One region of the Halobacillus sp. Marseille-Q1614 genome, then DNA from elsewhere that is predicted to be linked to it. Evidence: riboswitches for the same ligand, from Rfam matches in the RefSeq annotation. Region 1 holds a riboswitch; each other region holds the start of a gene.
The links. A riboswitch is a leader RNA that binds a small molecule or an ion and turns the genes downstream of it on or off. The one in region 1 is predicted to bind thiamine pyrophosphate.
Positions count from the first base shown of each region.

Region 2: it holds a riboswitch for thiamine pyrophosphate, as region 1 does, so the genes downstream of both, thiW (energy coupling factor transporter S component ThiW) here and HUS26_RS08750 (thiamine phosphate synthase) in region 1, are expected to answer to the same signal.
Region 3: it holds a riboswitch for thiamine pyrophosphate, as region 1 does, so the genes downstream of both, thiT (energy-coupled thiamine transporter ThiT) here and HUS26_RS08750 (thiamine phosphate synthase) in region 1, are expected to answer to the same signal.

Region 1 is NZ_CADDWH010000001.1:1,739,189-1,742,463, reverse strand. Features, by position in the region: gene HUS26_RS08760 (helix-turn-helix transcriptional regulator) at 73-402, shown strand; gene HUS26_RS08755 (SRPBCC domain-containing protein) at 439-963, shown strand; TPP riboswitch at 1,166-1,278, shown strand; gene HUS26_RS08750 (thiamine phosphate synthase) at 1,371-1,973, shown strand; gene thiO (glycine oxidase ThiO) at 1,966-3,087, shown strand; gene thiS (sulfur carrier protein ThiS) at 3,071-3,274, shown strand.
Region 2 is NZ_CADDWH010000001.1:3,500,356-3,503,630, reverse strand. Features, by position in the region: gene thiD (bifunctional hydroxymethylpyrimidine kinase/phosphomethylpyrimidine kinase) at 1-385, opposite strand, end outside; gene tenA (thiaminase II) at 382-1,071, opposite strand; gene thiW (energy coupling factor transporter S component ThiW) at 1,087-1,581, opposite strand; TPP riboswitch at 1,695-1,802, opposite strand; gene HUS26_RS17545 (DUF3221 domain-containing protein) at 1,918-2,427, shown strand; gene HUS26_RS17540 (PucR family transcriptional regulator) at 2,585-3,275, opposite strand, start outside.
Region 3 is NZ_CADDWH010000001.1:1,624,435-1,627,709, reverse strand. Features, by position in the region: gene HUS26_RS08185 (SDR family oxidoreductase) at 1-197, shown strand, start outside; gene HUS26_RS08180 (carboxylesterase) at 194-943, shown strand; gene HUS26_RS08175 (universal stress protein) at 1,003-1,428, shown strand; TPP riboswitch at 1,497-1,601, shown strand; gene thiT (energy-coupled thiamine transporter ThiT) at 1,683-2,255, shown strand; gene HUS26_RS08165 (LysR family transcriptional regulator) at 2,437-3,275, opposite strand, start outside.

The DNA of each region.
Region 1 (3,275 bases):
TGTAACGTGGAATTTATTAATTTTATCATATATTCCTTGACGGGAATATTCCTTATAGGGTATATTTAGAGTATGGAAAAGAAATTGAGTGCACTTGCCGAACCCAATCGTTTAAACATCATTGAGCTCCTGCGTGAAGGTCCGCTGACTGTAGGGGAAATAGCTGAAAAGCTTCGGCTCCGTCAGCCTCAAGTTTCTAAACATCTGCGTGTACTGCTTGAAGCCGGTCTTGTGGAAGTAGAACCTCTGGCCAATCGACGTTTTTACAAACTTTCCGCTGAGTCCTTAAAGGAGGTGCACGACTGGACAGAGTCGTTTCGAAGTGTTTGGGAAGGAAGATTTGACCGCTTGGATGATTATTTACTTGAGATGGAAAGAAAAGATGAGGAAAAAGAAGATTAATAAAATCGCTTTAGAAAATGATGAGGAGGAACTTGGATGTCCCAAGAGAAAAGCAAGATGATCTTTAGAGTCGAAGGCCGCGAAATAGTAGTGGAAAGAACTTTTAAAGCGCCGCGTAATCTTGTTTTTAAAGCATATTCCGACCCGGAACACTTGGCCAATTGGTGGGGGCCAGAAGGTTGGAATACAGAGATTCGGACATTTGATTTTGAACCTGGCGGAGTATGGCATTACTGTATGACGTGTGTAGATAAGAGTCAGGGAGACTTTTATGGACAGGAGTCCTGGGGCAAAGCAGTTTTTAAAGAAATCCAAGATAATGAGAAGATCGTCTACCTCGATTTCTTCTCAGACGAAGAAGGTAACACTTCTGAAACTATGCCGGAAATGAAAATCACAGTAACCTTTATAGAAATGAACGGTCATACCAAAGTCGAAGTACGCTCTGAATTTGCAACAGAGGAAGAACTTGAAGCTGTTAAAAATATGGGAGCTGTTGAAGGGTTTGGGTCATCGTTCGATCGTTTAGATGAATATTTACAAAAAGTACAGCAGGGATGAATGAAAAAGGAGCCTTGTAGGTGAGGCTGCTGGGTGGAAAAGATCTGCTGGTGAGTATCTTAAGAAATACGGTGAAACTGACCAAGAACAGCCGAAAAACTAGATCAAAAGAACTAATAAGTAAATTTAGAAAGTTTTGAATAGACGAAAAGTAGATTATCGTGTAAAGTGTTAACTACAATTTATTACAACTAATTAAATATCGAATCACTAGGGGTGCCATATGTATAATGGCTGAGATTAAGGTGAAGCCTTGAGACTCTTTGAACCTGAACTGGCTTAAAAACCAGCGGAGGAAAGTGACGGTCCTAAACGTGTAATCCCATACGTATATACATGAGGATTCTATAGATCAAAGCCACTTTCTTTCGTGAAAGTGGCTTTTTTATGTGTAAGGAAGTGGATGGATGAAATTAATTGCTGTAACGACCGGCCAACAAAGTGAAAAGGAATTGATCAAAGCCATTCAGGATGTGGCTCTCTTTGTAGACTTAGTTATTTTGCGGGAGAAGCAGAAGACTCCAGAAGAATACCGATTATTTTTTCAAAGCTTAAAAGGAGTCGGAGTCGATGTTGAAAAGCTTGCTGTACATAATGCGGCTGAGCTGGCTTGCGCCTCAGGGATTCCAAACCTTCACCTCCCGGAAAAAGGCCCCTCTGTTCAAGTGATAAAGCAGAAATGCCCGTACCTTAAAACAGGGGTGTCCGTTCATTCATTGGAATCCGCCAGGCAGGCTGAAGAGCAAGGGGCTGATTATGTGATATTTGGCCATATCTACCAAACGAAGAGTAAAGAGGGAGTAAGTCCTCGAGGTCTGCATCAATTAGAAAAAATCGCTTCTTCTCTCGATATCCCTGTTTTCGGTATAGGGGGCATCACTCCAGAAAGTATCAGAGATTTATATGAATCAGGAGCACAAGGAGCGGCCGTTATGTCAGGCATTTTTAGTAAAAGAGATCCTCTTCGTGCAGCAAAGGCTTATAAAAAGGAGGCAGCACGGTATGTATGATGTTGTCATTGTGGGAGGCGGAATTATTGGTCAGTCGATTTCTTATTACTTAAATAAAAACGGGGTTCGGGCGGTAGTCATTGAATCAGGAAGAAGCGGAGGAAAAGCAACGAGGGCTGCGGCCGGTATGCTTGGGGTCCATACAGAAAATGAAGCCCCACACTTATTCCATCAATTTTGTGCCGAAAGCAGAGACTTATATCCTTCTTTAAGTGGAGAATTACGTGAACTCACGGCGATCGATATCGGCCTGTCGTCTTTTGGGATGTACGAAGCAGCTGTGAACGAAGCTCACCGGGAGAAATTACAGGCTAAGAAACATTCGTTTTCTAATCTAGAATGGCTCGAAGCAGATAAGGCCGGTGAAAAAATCCCCTTACTCTACAATCGAACGATGGGCGTATTGTACATGAAAGAAGACGGTCATGTAGAACCAGCCAGAGTATGTGAAGCATTTAAAAGAGGGGCTCTATTACATGGGGGAGAGCTGCTCGAAGATACACAAGTGGTGGAGATTGAAAAGGAAGGTGGAAGTTTTAAGGTTCAGACGGAGAGACAGTTAATCTATGGCGAAAAAGTTATTTTAGCTTCTGGAGCAGAAAGTGGAAGATGGTTTGAGAAAACCGGTCAGAAGAATCCGATGATTCCTACAAAAGGTGAATGCTTTTCGATCCGATCAAGCAGAAGCCATTTAAAGGAAACGTTATTTTTTGAGGATTTCTATCTGGTTCCAAAACCAGACGGGAGAATGATTATCGGTGCCACCTCGAAACCGAAAGACTCAAGTGCCACAGTTACTGGCGGAGGGTTATCCAGTCTGATGAATAAAGTGTTTGCCATACTGCCAGAATTGAAGGAAGCACCATTGGTGGATTACTGGTCAGGAGTGAGACCCGGAACTGTCGATGGCCGGCCGATCATTGGAGAACATCCACATTTACACGGCTTCTTTTTTGCAACGGGTCATTACCGAAACGGGATCCTCCTGGCTCCGGCGACAGGCCAGTTGATTACAGCGCTCATCCTAGATGGGGGCAGCCGTCCTTACCAAGGGATGTTATCTCCAAAGCGCTTTATAAAGGAGGGTGAGATTCCGTATGAAAATTCAAATTAACGGAAGACAGGTGAAAATGGAAATAGAGGAAGTATCAGTGGCTGACGTTCTCAAATTTTATCAAGTTCAGGAAAAGCTTTCTGTTGTCGAACACAATAAAGAAATTGTTAAAAAAGATGCTTATGAAAAGAGAGCAGTACACGAGGGAGATTCACTAGAGATTATTCATTTTGTAGGAGGAGGATGAA
Region 2 (3,275 bases), 1.8 Mb from region 1:
AATGATCCCTCAGCAGGCTCCTTGCTTCTTCTTCGATCAGGGCATCTCCGCTTGTCGCAACCATCACGGGATCCATGACGTATGGCGCTGTTGTCTGCGGAATCCATTCTGCAACCACTTTCATCATCTCAATATTTGCAATCATGCCTGTTTTCAGCGCGTGAATCGGCATGTCGCTTGAAACAGCGTTAAGCTGGCTTTTTATAAAATCAGCGGGCAGATGATGCACGTCTTTTACACCCGTTGTGTTCTGAGACACAACCGATGTAACTACACTCATTCCATAGCTCTTAAGTTCTTGAAAAGTTTTTAGATCTGCCTGTATCCCGGCTCCTCCGCTGGGATCGGTGCCTGCAATCGTTAAGGCTGTCGATACTTGAGTCATCTGATATTCACCCCTTCCCCTTTCGGCCATTCTTCACAAATATGAGCCATTTGCCAGAATTTCCACTCCAGCTGGCAGCTTTTACGGAACGCTTCCTTCATACGCTCCTGTTCAGCTTCTGAAGCTTTATCTGCCAGTTCGTCTAATCGCTGGCACATGTTTTTGGACAACGTTTCAAATTCCAGATCTGCATAAAATTTAATCCATGGATAGAACGCAGCGTCCGGAGCGGGCTGGTATTTTTCCATTAAATATTGTCCGATCTCCAGGTAGGTCCACGGGCATGGGAGAACAGCTGCTATCAGTTCCCCTAAGCTTCCCTGCCTTGCGTGGTGCTCCATATGCTTAACGTAATGGTCAGCCGTCGGCGGCAGCGGATAACCGTGCAATTCATCATATCCCACACCGATTACATTACAAAAATTCTGATGAGGATGGGTTTCACTGTTTAAAGTAAATGAAATTTGCTGATTAAAGTATTCAATATCTTTTCGGTTGGACGATTTAGAAATTCCCATTCCATAGATTCGCATAAAAGCATTCAAGTATTCATAATCCGCTTTAATGTAATGGGCGATTGAATCATGAGGTACGTCTCCCTTTCCAATACCTTCGACAAAAGGATGATGAAAGATCGCTTCAAATATATCATTGTTTTCCCTTCTTAGGACTTCTGTAAAACTCATACAATTCTCCTCCTTTTAATGTAAAAGCTGTGGAATTAATCTTGATTTCAGTACACGTGATGCGACAAACCACCCAAACAGTGACCCGCTCACACTGCTGATTAGAAATGATGGAACAAAGGCGAAAGCCCCGGCTGCACTTCCCATTAAAACCTGTGCAAAAGGCACGGCAAATAAAGCGCCGATCAACCCAGAACCAATCACTTCACCGACGGGAGCCGCACCTTTTCGCCTGATCCATTTGTAAAAGAAGCCGGCAAGCAGTGCACCGGCCATGCCTCCAGGAAAAGCGAGCAGCGTTCCAAGTCCAAGCAGATTTCTCAGCAAACCAATCGTAAAAGCGATCGTAACAGCATGTATGGGGCCAAGTGTGATCGCAGCCATGACATTGATCGCATGCTGTACAGGATAAGCTTTCGCGATTCCGGCTGGAAACCATATCACCTGCGCGCTGAGAGTACCTAAAGCAACGAATACAGCCATCGTTGTCAATAAACGTGTTCGGCTCATTGATATCCTCCCTTCTTTATAGGAAAGGCCTGCGGCGTCAGAGCTCCAGAGGGGTTTTGGCATATAAAAAAGCCAGATCCTCTGGAGGACCTGGCTTATGTATAAGTAATAGACAGTTACGTCAACTACTTCCCTCCGCTGGTATTAACCAGATCAGGTGCATAAGAGTCGGAAAGCTTGTTCTTTCCTCTCAGCCCAGTTGGGCCCCCCTAGTAGTTCAAAAACTAATATTCACTTGGATGTGATTATCTTATCAGAGGTTCTTTGATTTGTCATGGATTAAGGTGTAACATTTTCTGTAAGAAATATTTTTAAATAATAAAGGAGCGCCATGTGATGAAGAAATGGATGCTGATATTGCTCTTAGTTACAGTAGGCTGCGGGAGTCAAGAAGGAGCAGAAGAACCTTCAGACGACCAGACAGGAAGTGAATCAAAACAGTTCTCTGGATATGTAATGGATCAAAATGAAAATAGCATCTTAGTGGTAGATAACATTGAGCCCGATGGAGGCAGCCCTATTTGGATTACAGGAGTAGAAGAAGACATGTGGCTTGGCAAGTCTGTAGAAGTGACTGTAGATGGTCCTGTGGCCGAATCCTACCCTATGCAGGCCCAGGCCGGGGAAGTAAAGGTCGTTAAAGCAAAAAAGCCGGAAGGGGCTGACTTAGATGAGTCTCAGGTCCTTGCCAGCGCGCTTGCTGAGGTAGACCGAAGCAACACCCTGTCTGTTGAAAGTATGACGTATGATCAGGAACAAGATCAATGGATCATAAAAATGCGATCCACCGTTACTGAAAGCGGTGCAGAAAAAGTCATTGTTCCCGACCAGAATTTTGGGGAATAATGCCCTGATTATAATGCCTGACATGACGTGAAAAAGATCGTCCTCCAGCAAGGAAGGGCGATCTCTTTAGTTACCAAGGCGGCAAAATACTACGAGACTCCTGCTTAAAAAACGGGCGACCGAGACGCCGCAGCGTGGTATTTACCACGAGGAATCTCTAGTTCTCCACTTTCTTCAGCATCCACAGCCTGACACTCAGCTCTAATAAAAACATATCGTCAGCGTTTAATAAAGAAAGCCCTGTTAATTGTTCTATATTCCGCAGTCTGTGCAGCAGGGACTGCCTATGCAGGTTTAAAGCGCGTGCTGTCTGGCTGACATTGCTGTTGTATTTGTTGTAGACAATAAAAGTATGAATCAAGTCCGTCTGCCGCTTCTGATCATATTCAATCAGCTTCTGAAGCGTGCTTTTTACGATCTCCTCAATTTCTTTCTCATGGCTTAAGGCCATAAGCAGCCTATTCATCCTCGTATCGCTAAAAAACGTCCGCTCCCCTATTTCGTGCTGCTGGCGGCCGATATTAAAGGCGGTGACAGCTTCGTTATAGCTTTTATGAAAAGTATAAATTCCGTCTTTATGCATCGATATTCCCCAGGAAATACTAAGACCCGCCAATAATTCATTCAAGCGCCGCTCCACTAAATCAAGGAACTGGTTCGCTGTTTCGACATAGGAGCTGTTGCTGTCGGCTTCCAAGAAAACAATAACTTCCCCATCTTCAAAGGTAGCCATTGTTCTCCTTTTTAACACGTCTCCGGCATGGGCTACTTCTTTCTGAATATAGTAATTGCGGCTGTGCATAGAGGAAGACATAACCGATTGATCGGAACCTCGTATAAGATCGTCC
Region 3 (3,275 bases), 110 kb from region 1:
GGGAAGACCCGAGAAAAGTAGCTGATCTCATGACGAAATTGGCTTTAAGTGAAAGTTTAAAAAAACTGAGGTACCCGATCGGCCCGGGAGTCCGGCTGAATGTATTTTTAAAGAATACGCTCCCATGGAGATTGCTCGAAAAAGTCGTGCTCAGCAATTTGCTCGGTACTCATAAGAAAGGGAGCGAGGAGAAATGAAGGAATATCCCGTTTTAGATGAAGCTCAATCGATTTATCGGGAGGGCAATGAAGTAGGCATCCTCGTATCCCATGGCTTTACCGGAACGACTCAAAGTATGAAACCTCTAGCTGATGCTTATGCGCAGGAAGGTTACACTATAGCTTGTCCGCGGTTAAAAGGACATGGCACCGACCCGGAGGATTTAGAGAAAAGTACGCATCTGGACTGGATGAATTCGATAGATGAAGCTTATGAATGGCTCGCGGCAAGGTGTAAGAAGATCTTCGTTGCCGGGTTATCTATGGGAGGAACGCTTGCCCTTTATGCCGCAGCCTCACATACAGAGATTGCAGGTGTCATTCTCATTAATCCCGCGATAGATATACCCTCGTTAGAAAATGTAGCGGAAAATGCAGACGAACGCTTTATTGCAGCTATCGGCTCGGACATTAAAAAGCCAGGTGTAAGAGAGCTTGCTTATTCAAAAACACCCGTCGCCGCCATTGGACAGCTCATACAGCTTATGGGAAAAGTACATGATCAGCTGGCGGAGATCCATTGTCCGATCCTCATTTTCGTTTCCGAAGAAGACCACGTGGTACCGCCGGATAATTCGGAGATGATTTTTGATACTGTATTGTCAGAGCATAAAGAGCTCGTCCATCTGGAAAACAGCTACCACGTGGCGACGCTCGATGGAGATCAGGATTTAATTATCGAGCGGAGTCTGGAGTTTTTCGTCCTGTACTCGAACACGCAGTAAAAAAGTACCCCTTCCCGCTTATTTTTTCCAGTATAATAGAAGTAAGGGAGGGGTTAATTATGAAAGCCAAATTGTTAGTACCATTTGACGGTTCATCAGGGTCCCTGCGAGCTTTACAGCATGCCATTCAGATGGCAAAAAATACGGATGTTGAGCTTGTAATTCTTAATGTCCAGTTTAACTATAATACGAGGAACGTCCGAAAATTTACGGCGGACCACCAAATCCGGGCGTTTCAGGATGAAGCAGCGAGACGTTCGTTTGAAAAAGCGGAGGAGCTGCTGGAAGGTTCCGGGGTTACCTATACTTTAAGAAAAAGGATTGGCCTTCCGGATCAGGCAATTCTGGAAGAGTCAAGAAACGAAGGTATTCAGGCGATCGTTATGGGAACCCGTGGAGTTGGCAGGGTAAAAGGCGCTCTGCTTGGAAGTGTGAGCCAGAACGTCCTGCAGTCTACCACGATACCTGTTACGATAGTTCCTTAACATGTGATTTGTCACGTTTTGTAGATTCATATATAATAGAAATATAAGCAAGAAAAGCAAACGAATACTAAGCCTACAAGGGGAGCCTTTTTTGAGCTGAGAGTGAACGTTATGTTCAGACCCTTCGAACCTGTCAGTTAGTACTGGCGTAGGGATGGTGGCTTTTTTGATGGCGATGCACGGGATTCCTCCATCAGGAAGCTTCCCTTTGGCATTGCTTTTTTTGTGTGCAAAAAAGGGGAGGAAATAGATTTATGAGAAATAAAGGTGTATTATTTTTAGTAGAAATCGCAATATTTTCCGCTTTGGCCATTTTATTAGACATTCTGCCGTTTTTATCTTTTAAATTATGGGCCCAGGGAGGTTCCGTTTCTTTTGCGATGGTTCCTGTCTTTATCATGGCCTTTCGCTGGGGATTAAAGGGAGGTGTCCTGACAGGTCTGCTGCTTGGATTCTATCAGATATTAACAGGTGCCTATATATTAACAGCCGTGCAAGCGTTTCTTGACTATATCGTTGCTTTTGGTGTAATCGGACTAGCCGGTCTTTTTGCAAAACCGGTGTGGGAAGCAGCGAAAGCGAGAAATATGAAGCGGATGGTAACATGGATGGTGACCGGTGCTTTTGTCGGCAGTCTGTTCCGCTTTTTCGGCCATTTCATTGCAGGAATCGTATTTTATGGAGAGTTCGCGCCGCCTGAGCAGCCCGTATGGCTCTATTCGTTAGTCTATAACGGAGGTTATATGCTGCCGGCCTTTATATTAAGCTCGATTGTAATAGGACTCTTATTTTATAAAAGGCCTTCCTTGCTCACACAAAACGCATAAATTAACCCCTAAAGCTATGAGCCCGTGCCATAGTCTTAGGGGTTTCTTCTATTAACGATCACGGTCATTTCACACGCTTTTTCGCGGACGAACCGTCAAGTCCCCTCACTGCGGGGTATTGCCAGTCCATTTTCCGCAGGAGTCCCGCATTCCCACCCTGTTAATGACTTTAATACTCCCCTTATTTTAAAGGGATTTCTTCTTTTACTAGAATTTCTTTCGACATTTCTATAAACTCCCTCACAGCAAACGGAAGATACTTATTCTTTTTCCACACCATCCCAAGCTCAAGTCTCACTTTTGAATGGATAAGTGGAATAACGGCCAAATTTTTGTCGGTAATTTCATTCGCTATTTTACTAGGCAGCAGCGCAGCCCCAAGCTTAGCTGCTACCATTTCAATGATGAAATCCCGCTGTGAGCTGTGGCAGACGACATTTGGATAAAACCCTTTATGGGCGCATTCTTCAATGATTTTATCGTGAAGGGTAAAATCCTCACGGTATAAAATAAAAGGCTCGTTTTCTAACTCTATTAAATCAATTTGTTCATTTAAAGCAAGTTCATTGTCTTTATGGATGAGCAGTTTCAATGGATCATTGATCACTTCGATTATTTCAAACATTTCTTCCTTTTTAGGAGGCAGGTTGCAGATTAAGCCGATGTCTAATGAACCGTCTTCTACCCCCTGTTTAATCATTTTTGATCCTACTTCATTCAAAAGAAGCTTAACTTCTGGATGCTCTTCTTTATAGCGGGAGATTACCGAAGAGAAAAAAGCGGCGCCAATAATAGGTGGAATGCCAATTTTAATTTCTCCTTTTTTTAGATCAATGACATCTTTCAGCTCCGAATTTAAGTTATGAAAGGCATCTAATACACTTTTAGCATTCACTAATACAGCTTTGCCGGCATCTGTTAATACAAGCTGCTTGGAACGATAGAATAACGGGACACCTAATTCATCTTCTAGCTGTTTTATAACTTTACTCAAGGAGGGCTGTGAAACATGCAAGGTCG